2 regions of the Synechococcus sp. 'PEA 65AY6A-5F PE A' genome follow, and region 2 is predicted to be linked to the other one. Evidence: predicted binding sites of a transcription regulator. Region 2 holds the regulator's gene; the other holds the start of a gene.

Region 1 (5,109 bases), on a different contig from region 2:
TTAACCCACAAAATACGCAACACTACCAACTTTGCCCCTTACGGGCAGGCGATCTGCCCTGCTCCCGACGACAAGCCTTTCGACAGCTCAGATGCCCAGTTGTTTTTGAATCAGGGCCAGCCCCGCTTTTACCTCATGCGCTTGCTCCGTCCTGGCCTCAAGTTCAGCCAAATAACCCGCCACACCCGTTGCACCCAGTGCCTGGGATCCCTGCACGGCAAGGAGTGGTTTATCGCCGTCGCGCCGCCCGCCGACGAGCTGCAAGTGGACGAGATTCAGGCTTTTCGGGTGCCCGGCGATCGCTTTATCAAACTGGAGATGGGCACCTGGCATGCCGGCCCCTACTTCGACCACGAGGAGTTCATCGATTTCTATAATCTGGAGCTGGCCGACACCAACCTCACCGACCACGAGACGATCAACCTGCTCCAGACCTACAACCTGGAGTTTCAGATCGTCCCCTGAAGGCGGATCCCTGCAGTCTCGGCAAAAAAATCGATGTAGTCTTTACGCTTGAGCGCGGAAAGAGGTGCGGGGATCCGCAGCTACGCTATAGGAAGGGGCAGAGGCTGAACTCAGGTTCTAGCCCTAGAGGATCCGGCTGAGTTGGGTGAGCATTTCTTGACTGGGGTTCGAGTTCTGCCCTTGCCGACAGAAGTCTCGGCACAGCAACTTGTTGGGCCAGGTGATAGAACAGGGTCAAACCTGGCAGCGTTTTGGAGGTTTGTTGCGATGGCCGCACTCCAACTCAACAAGGTGAGCCGCCAGCTCTTGGGGGCTCTGGCCCTGTTCCTGTGCCTGGGACTGTTGTCTGCCTGCGACGAGGGTAGCAGCAGCACCGTCAGTCCCCCCAGCCTCACGCCCACTCCCACCCCCGCTGGTCGGTAAGCCCACAGGATCTTGCATGCCTTGGCAGCGGCTGCCCAGTTTGCAGCAAGTCTGGGCAGGGATGGTTTTGAGTCTGCTCTGCCTTTTTCTGTTGGCAGCCTGCGGCGGTGGGGAGGGATCCCTTACTGCGGTGGGGCCCCCTCCGGCAGGGGAGCTGCCCATCGCCGGTTTCTTGTGCCAGTTGGATCGCCAGACCCGCAGCTTTGCCGGCCCCATCTATGCCGAGCAGCCTCAGGCTGCCACCTGCAATCCCGGTCGCCTCACCCCGGCAGCAGCCCAAAAGATGATGGATCGGCTCAACTTTCTGCGGCTGTTGCACGAGTTGCCGCCGGTGAAGCTCAATCCCGAATTCTTGGAGGCCGCTCAGCAGGCGGCCCTGATGCAGGTGGCCAATGGCGCCCTCAGCCACCAGCCGCCCCCCTCTTGGCGCTGCTTTACCCCTGCTGGGGAGGCGGGATCCCGCTTCAGCAACCTGGCGGTTGGGCCCATCCTAGAGCTGAACGGCCCCGATCCAGGCCGGGTGTTGGCGCGGCAGGTGGACATCTATTTTGCCGAGCCAGGTCGAGAAAACTTTGTGGATGTGGGGCATCGCCGCTGGAACCTGTATCCTCAGTACGCCCAGGGGGCCTACGGCATTGTCTTTGACCCACGGGCTGGACGGGTGACCCAGGCCAACGCCAACTGGATCTTCGGTTTTGACGAGTCGGTGCCAGATCCAGAGTTCATCGCCTTCCCGGAGAAAGACGGCTACCTCTACCGCCTAGAAGGGTTTTCCGGCCAGCCCTTGTCTGCCTACCGCTGGTCTTTCTCGGTGCCCAGCCGCGGCGGCCTGTCTGACCTCAGCCAAGCCCAAATCCGCATCACCGATGCCGTCACAGGTGAGCCGGTGCCCGTTGGAGATATCCGGGTTGGGGATCCCGCCTTTGGCCTGGAAACTTTGACCTACTCCGTGGGTTCGATCCAGCCCAATCGCAACTACACCTTTGAAATTAGCGGCATTCGCCTCAACGGTGGCCCCCCCCGCAGCTACCGCTACACCACCGCTCTCTACGACTGCGATCCCCAAACTTCCCAACGGCCCGCACCCCTCACTGAAGGGCTGGGGATCCCGCCCCGTCTGCTCTGGCAGATGGAGCCTTTCAACTCTTTCAACCCTCTCAACTAGCTTTTCCTCACCCCCAGCCCCTTTCCCAAAGGGGAAAGAGGGGTCTGCTGCTCCTGGAAGCCTGACTTTATGCATAAAGCGCAATTCGAGAATGACAAAACTGCATAACCTGTTACAAAGTGTAACTGCCAATACCAAAGTTAACGGTTCGTCATCGCTAGGGTAGCCAGTGTTCACCCCACGGCAGCGATCATGGCGAACCAATTTGAACGCCTCAAAAGCGAAAAGGATGGGCTGGCGGTCAAGGCCGAGCTGGAGGCGTTTGCCCGGATGGGTTGGGAGAACATTCCTGAAGACGACCGGGATCACCGCCTCAAGTGGCTGGGGATCTTCTTTCGCAAGCGCACCCCAGGTCAGTTCATGCTGCGGCTGCGCCTGCCCAATGGGATCCTAACCAGCGGCCAAATGCGGATGTTGGGCGCAATCATCCACCCCTATGGAGAACAGGGCGTAGCCGACATCACCACCCGGCAGAACCTGCAACTGCGGGGCATCCCCATCGAGGAAATGCCCCAGATCCTGGGCTACCTGAAAGAGGTAGGCCTGACCAGCATCCAGTCGGGCATGGACAACGTGCGCAACATCACGGGATCCCCTCTGGCCGGTATTGACCCGGACGAGCTGATCGATGTGCGCGGCCTCACTCGCAAGGTGCAGGACATGATCACCAACAACGGCGAGGGCAACCCTTCCTTCAGCAACCTGCCGCGCAAGTTCAACATCGCCATCTGCGGTTGTCGCGACAACTCGGTGCATGCCGAGATCAACGACCTGGCCTTTGTGCCCGCCTTCAAAAATGGCCGCCTGGGCTTCAACGTCCTGGTGGGCGGCTTTTTCTCGGCTCGCCGCTGCGCCGAGGCAATTGGCCTAGATGTCTGGGTGGATCCCCGCGATGTAGTTCCCCTGTGCGAGGCGGTGCTGCTGGTCTACCGGGATCACGGCCTGCGGGCCAACCGGCAAAAGGCGCGGTTGATGTGGCTCATTGACGAGTGGGGCCTAGAGAAGTTCCGGGCGGCTGTGGAGCGCCAGATAGGCCACCCTCTGCCCAGGGCAGCGGAAAAAGACGAGGTGGTCTGGCACAAGCGGGATCTGCTGGGGGTGCATGCCCAGAAGCAGCCGGGCCTCAACTTTGTCGGCCTGCATGTGCCGGTGGGGCGGCTCAACGCCCTGGAGATGATGGAGCTGGCCCGCTTGGCGGAGGTGTACGGCTCCGGGGAGCTGCGGCTGACAGTGGAGCAGAACGTGCTCATCCCCAATGTGCCCGACTCCCGAGTGGCCCCGCTCCTCAAAGAGCCGCTCTTGAAGAAGTTCTCCCCCAACCCAGGGCCCTTGCAGCGGGGGTTGGTGTCGTGTACGGGCAACCAGTTCTGCAACTTTGCCCTTATCGAGACCAAAAACCGGGCTGTGGCCTTGATGGAGGAGCTGGAGGCGGAGCTGGAGATCCCCCAAACGGTGCGCATCCACTGGACGGGCTGCCCCAACTCCTGCGGCCAACCCCAAGTAGCCGATATCGGCCTTATGGGCACCACTGCTCGCAAGGACGGCAGGGTGGTGGAGGCCGTGGACATCTACATGGGGGGAGAGGTGGGCAAAGACGCCAAGCTGGGCGAATGCGTGCGCAAAGGGATCCCTTGCGAAGACCTCAAGCCGGTCTTGGTGGAGCTGCTCATTGAACACTTTGGGGCCAAGCCGCGTCAGCATCCGTCCGCCGCCCAGGCTTCTGTTTTGGTAACCCGCTAGCGGTTCTGTTGCCGTCCTGAAAGTTTTTCTTTCTTCGTCGTTGTAAATCTTGGAGGTTTCGATGTCTAAGCTGTTCAGCACTTCCTCTCCCGTCTCCCGTCGGCAATTTTTGGCCGGGGTGGCTGCTCTCACGGCTGGGGCGGCCACGGCTGGGATCCCGCGCGCCCAATCGCAATCCTTGGGGCAGGGCTACTGGGTGGCGCAGGCCGATACTCCCGAAACCACCAGCGCCAAGCTGGGGTTCATCGCTCTAACCGACGCTGCCCCCCTCATCATTGCCAAAGAGAAGGGGTTTTTTGCCAAGTACGGCATGAAGGACGTAGAGGTGGTCAAGCAGGCCTCTTGGGGCACCACCCGCGACAACTTGGTGCTGGGATCCGCCGCCGGTGGCATCGATGGGGCACACATCCTCACCCCCATGCCCTACCTCATCACCACGGGCAAAGTTACCGATGGCAAGCCGGTGCCTATGTACATTTTGGCCCGTCTCAATCTGGACGGTCAGTGCATTAGCATTTCCAACCAATATCGGGATTTGCAAATCGGCCTGGATAGTTCCCCCCTCAAGGCCAAGTTTGCCGAGCTTCGAGCTGCCGGCAAAGATCCCAAATGTGCGATGACCTTCCCCGGCGGTACCCACGACATGTGGATGCGCTACTGGCTGGCCGCAGGCGGGATCGATCCCACTAGCGACGTCTCCATCATTGTGGTGCCGCCGCCGCAGATGGTGGCCAATATGAAATCCAGAACCATGGAAGCCTTCTGTGTGGGCGAGCCTTGGAATGCCCAGCTGGTGAACCAAAAAGAGGGGTATACTGCCCTCACCACCGGCGAGCTGTGGAACGGCCACCCGGAAAAGGCCTTTGCCCTGCGGGCCGACTGGGTGGATGCGCACCCGAAAGCCACCCTTGCCCTGTTGAAAGCGGTGCTAGAAGCCCAGATCTGGTGCGACCAGATGGAAAACAAAGAGGAGATGTGTCGCATCATCGGCGACCGCCGCTGGCTGGGGGTGCCTGTGCCCGATATCTTGGGCCGTTCTCGGGGCACTTTTGACTACGGCACCGGCAAGGTCGTTGAAAACAGCCCCCACCTGATGAAGTTCTGGCAGAACTACGCTTCCTACCCCTTCAAGAGCCACGATCTCTGGTTCTTGACCGAAAACATCCGCTGGGGCTATCTGCCTGCCGACACCGATACCAAAGCCTTGGTGGAGCGGGTGAATCGGGAAGAACTCTGGCGAGAAGCTGCCAAAGCCATTGGTCAGGGGGCAGCCATTCCCCCCAGCACCTCTCGAGGAGTGGAAACCTTCTTCGACG
Region 2 (5,109 bases):
CTACAGCCTGCACACCTTTGTGTTGCCTTGGCTGACGGCGGTCTTCATGACGATGCACTTTCTGATGATCCGCCGCCAGGGCATCTCCGGGCCTTTGTGATCCCAAACCGGTTCTTGTGAGCCGGGCACCCTGGATGCATCTTTTCAGAACTTTTGCCCTAGACAAGGAGAATGGCTATGCCGGTCTCAAAGCAAGTGATAGCAACCGAGGCGATTACCCGCAAAGTTGACCTAGACAATCCCAAAGTTTTGGCCAAGCTGAAGAAGAACATGGGCCACATGACCTACGGGGAGCCCGCTTGGCCCAACGATTTGCTCTTTATGTTCCCGGTGGTGATCCTGGGCACTATTGGGGTGATTGTCGGCCTGGCGGTCATGGATCCGGCGGGTGTCGGCGAGCCGGCGGATCCTTTTGCCACGCCGCTGGAAATTCTGCCGGAGTGGTATCTCTACCCCGCGTTTCACATTTTGCGCATTGCTCCCAACAAGCTCTTGGGCATTGCCCTGATGTCGGCCATTCCGGTCGGCCTTCTGTTTGTGCCTTTCATCGAAAACGTCAACAAGTTTCAGAATCCGCTGCGCCGCCCCGTGGCGACGACGGTGTTTTTGATCGGCACCTTGGTCACCCTCTATTTGGGCATTGGCGCCACCTTGCCTCTGGATAAGTGGGTCACCCTGGGCCTGTTCTAGAGGGCAGAATATCGGCTTGATAACTCTGAGTGCAGCAGGCCGGTGGCCGGGCTGCACTTTTTTTGGACGTGGGGGACTTTTCGGCAAACCTGGGGGCCAAGGGATGGTAATATCGCTACGCATTCTTTTGCTGTGACCGCCCATGAGCGTTCCTTCCTCTGCTGTCCGAACCTATCGGATTACAGCCCTAGCCGGAGATGGGATCGGTCCTGAAATCATGCAGGTGGGGCGGGCGGTTTTGGATGCGGTTGCCGCTCAGGTGGGGTTTTCCCTCCAGTGGCAGGAGGGCTTGATTGGCGGGGCCGCCTACGAAGCCACGGGGGATCCCTTGCCGCCAGAGACCTTGAAAATGGCCCAGGAGAGCGATGCTGTTTACTTGGCGGCAGTTGGCGACTTTAAGTACGACACCCTGCCGCGGGAGAAGCGCCCTGAGCGGGCTTTGTTGGGCTTGCGGGCGGGCCTGGGGCTGTTTGCCAACTTGCGCCCGGTGAAGATCTTTCCGCAACTGGTGCAGGCCTCTTCCCTCAAGCCGGAGGTGGTTGCCGGGATCGACCTGGTGGTGGTGCGGGAGCTCACCGGCGGCATCTACTTCGGCCAACCCAAAGGGATCTTCACAGATGCCAAGGGATCCCGGCGGGGTGTGAACACCATGGCCTACAGCGAGGCGGAGGTGGATCGCATTGCCCGTGTGGCTTTTGAACTGGCCCGCAAACGCCGGCGCAAGCTCTGCTCGGTGGATAAAGCCAATGTCCTGGAAGTGTCACAACTGTGGCGGGAGCGGGTTACCGCCATTGCGGCTGAGTACCCCGACGTGGAGCTGTCCCACCTGTACGTCGATAATGCTGCCATGCAGTTGGTGCGCTGGCCCAAGCAGTTTGACGTCATTCTCACGGAGAACCTCTTCGGGGATATCCTCTCCGACGAGGCGGCGATGCTGACCGGGTCCATCGGCATGTTGCCCTCTGCCTCTTTGGGATCCTCTGGCCCTGGGGTGTACGAACCCGTACACGGGTCAGCCCCGGATATTGCCGGACAAGACAAGGCCAACCCCATTGCCCAGGTGCTCTCCGGGGCAATGCTGCTGCGCTACTCCTTGGATCAGCCCCAGGCTGCCGACCGCATCGAACAGGCCGTCGAGGCGGTTTTGGCCCAGGGCTACCGCACTGCCGACATCTACTCTGAGGGGATGACCCTCGTCGGCTGTCGGGAAATGGGGGAAAAGATCTTGGCTGCTCTGGCCCAGCAGCAAGCCTCCCCCCAAGGATCGCTCTCAGCCCCTGGTGGTTGAGGGGAGGTTCCCTCGTCGCTGCCCTGCCCTGGTGGCACGGCTACTCCTCTCCCAGAGGGAGGGATTGTCCCGACTGGTAAATTCCTGGAAACGGCCCTAGGGGCAGCTTCTCCCCCTAGGCAAAGCGATGGCCAAGCTGCATTGGGTCGTGGACGGTGATCTTTTTCTTGTGGATGGAAATGTAGTTCTTCTTGCGCAGCTCCCCCAACAGACGAGTGATGGTGACGCGAGTGGAGCCGATCGCTTCCGCAATGGCCTGGTGGGATAGCTTGAGATCGATGGTGACTCCATTGGGGCCGGGCACCCCGAAGTCGCGGCAGAGGATCAGTAGAAAGCTGACCAGACGGGATCCCATGTCGCGGTGGGCCAGCGTCTCGATCATCATCTCCGTCTGCAAGATGCGGGAAGACAGGCTCTTGAGGAGCAACATGGAGAGCTCAGCGTTCTCCCGCAAGGATTTTTCCACCTGTTCGATGGGCAGAGAGAGCAGCTCGACGCGGGTAAAGGCCACCGCGTGATAGAAGCGGTCGGAGCGCTGCCCCGTGATGAAGGAGAGCACCCCAAAGATGCTGTTTTCCCGCAGGAGAGCGACGGTAATTTCTTCCCCCATTTCGTAGACCCGCGAGAGCTTGACAGCTCCTTTCACCAAAAAGTAAACCCGCTCCGCCGGATCCCCAGGAAAGAAGATGGTCTTACCGCGCTCAAACGTTTCGATAACCGGAGGATGGTGAGGCCCTCCCAACTGTTTGAAGGCTGCAACCAGAGATTTTTCTGCAATGGCCACTGCCATATTCTTCAACCTTTTAAGGTCAGTTTATCCCTTAGAATCAACCCAACAAGATCAGCCAGGAGTGCCGGGGTTGAGCTGCCCGCTATTGACCCAAGCCACCCTTGACTCAAAAATGACCTCGGCGGCAAGATTATCCTAAGCTAAAAGACTCTGCTTGGATATCTTTGTAGCAGGAGCTACATCTTTGAAGTCTTGTCTCCTGTCCAAGATATGCCTCTAGCGCACTGTTTTGGGACGGTGCAGGCGGGAGGTGCGAGGAAAGTTATATGGGGATCGCGCAGGGTGGGGTTGCCGCCCCTTCTCAGCTAAGCCGTCAGCATTTCACGGTGCGGATGCCGGAGCCGGCCAATCACCTTTTGGAGGTGGAACTACAGATCCAAGAGGTGGATCCAGAAGTACCTCTGCAACTGCGGCTGCCGGTGTGGACGCCGGGATCCTACCTGGTGCGGGAATATGCCCGCCATGTGCAAGAGTTTCAGGCAGCAACGGAGCAAGGGATCCCTTTGGCCTGGCGGAAGGTAGATAAGCACACTTGGGAGATCGAGCCGCCCCGCTGTTCGGCTGTCGCGATCCGCTATCGGGTCTACGCCTACGAGCTGACGGTGCGCACCAACCATTTGGATCTCACCCACGCCTACTTCAACGGGGCGGCGCTCTTTCTCTACGTGCCCGGTCGCGAGCGGGAGCCCTACACCTTGACGATAATCCCTCCCAAACCCGACTGGCACGTCGCCACCAGTTTGCGACCTTTGAGGTCTTCTTCTGAGGATGCTGCTTCCGGCCAGTCTTTTGTGGCGGCAGACTACGACGAGCTGGTGGATAGCCCGGTGGAGGTGGGCCTGCACCAGTTGCGGTCGTTTGCGGTGGAAGGGATCCCTCACTACTTCGTGGTCTGGGGAGCGGGCACCCTAAATTTGGAGCAAGCGGTGGCCGATGCCGAGAAAATTGTCCGGGCCACGGCGGCGTTTTTTGGCGAGCTGCCCTACGACCGCTACTGGTTTATTGTGCATTTGTCAGCCGGGGGATTTGGCGGCCTGGAGCACAAGTACAGTGCCACCCTCAATTATTCTGGACTGGAGCTGCATCAGCCCCACTCCTACCGCCGCTTTTTGGCGCTGCTGGCCCATGAGCTTTTCCATGCTTGGAACGTCAAGCGGCTGCGCCCTCTGGCTTTGGAGAAAATTAACTACAACCAAGAAAACTACGTGGACTGTCTGTGGTTTTGCGAGGGGGCAACCAGCTACTACGAAAATGTCATCTTGCTGCGGGCAGGGATCCTCAGCGCCGAAGATTTTTTAAAGATCCTGGCCGAGCAAATTGGCCGGCTGCAGCGCACTCCAGGTCGAGCCGTACAATCGCTGCGAGAATCCAGTTTCGACGCCTGGATCAAGCTCTACCGTCCCCACGAAAATAGCCTCAACAGCCAGGTTTCCTATTACCTAAAGGGCGCTTTGGTCTGCTGGCTGCTAGATCTGCACATTCGCCACCTCTCAGGGGGGCAGGGATCCCTGGACACGGCCCTGCGGGATCTGTGGCAGCGCTTTGGTCGGACAGAGAAAGGCTACAGCAACCAAGACTTGCAAGAGGCGTTTGAGCGGGCAGCCGGCGCCGATCTCAGCCCCTTTTTCGCCGCCTATGTGGACGGCACGGAAGAGCTAGACTACAACGCCTACCTCCACCCCTTTGGCCTCACCCTCAAGGTTCACTTCAGCCGACCCAACCCTCCCCCCTACCTGGGCCTCAACTTCAACGGCGAAGGCAATCGCATCAGCGCCGTCGAGATGGGATCCCCCGCTCAAAAAGCCGGCATCTGGGCTGGCGATGAGTTGGTGGCCTTGGATGGCTTCCGGGTAAGCGCTGCCAACTTGCCAGAACGCTTGGCGGCCTACCAGCCCCACCAGGCCATCTGCCTGAGCGTCTTTCAGGGCGATCAGTTGAAGCACTTCTGGATCCCCTTAGATCCACCTCGCCCGGATGTGTACACCCTCGAAGCCCTGCCAGAACTCACTCCCGCCCAGAAAGCGCTCCAACAAAGCTGGTTGGGATCCCTGCTCGGCTCTTCGGGACAAGATACGCCTCTTCTTGCCTGAGAATCTTGAAACAGGCGGGTAACCTAGTTAACCTAGACAAAAAGTAACAATAGGGGCAAGGAGCCAATCTGATGGACCTCGTTTTGGCTTTGTTAATTGGAGTGGCTGTTGGTTTCTCATTGGGTGTTTACGTTGCCCGCCGTTACAAGGCCAATCCTAGACCAGAGGCCTGGCAGCGAGAGGTCATTAGAGAGATATCTTCATGGCTGGGCCAAGAACTCGACAAAACCTTAATCAAGTTAGGAGAAGGT

What was found. Region 2 encodes NtcA, which controls nitrogen genes in cyanobacteria. Its sites were predicted from a motif close to GTANCNNNNGNTAC; they were not measured.
Region 1: the regulator NtcA is predicted to act here: its motif matches at 2,175-2,188, upstream of GG26_RS07510 (ferredoxin--nitrite reductase).

The regions. Positions count from the first base shown of each region.
Region 1 covers NZ_JAOALE010000017.1:43,526-48,634, forward strand. Annotated here, with positions in the region: gene GG26_RS07495 (ureidoglycolate lyase) at 136-465, shown strand; gene GG26_RS07500 (hypothetical protein) at 733-888, shown strand; gene GG26_RS07505 (CAP domain-containing protein) at 905-2,053, shown strand; gene GG26_RS07510 (ferredoxin--nitrite reductase) at 2,246-3,793, shown strand; gene GG26_RS07515 (CmpA/NrtA family ABC transporter substrate-binding protein) at 3,855-5,109, shown strand, end outside.
Region 2 covers NZ_JAOALE010000033.1:17,189-22,297, forward strand. Annotated here, with positions in the region: gene petB (cytochrome b6) at 1-100, shown strand, start outside; gene petD (cytochrome b6-f complex subunit IV) at 178-690, shown strand; gene leuB (3-isopropylmalate dehydrogenase) at 833-1,978, shown strand; gene ntcA (global nitrogen regulator NtcA) at 2,094-2,768, opposite strand; gene GG26_RS10825 (M61 family metallopeptidase) at 3,035-4,858, shown strand; gene GG26_RS10830 (hypothetical protein) at 4,930-5,109, shown strand, end outside.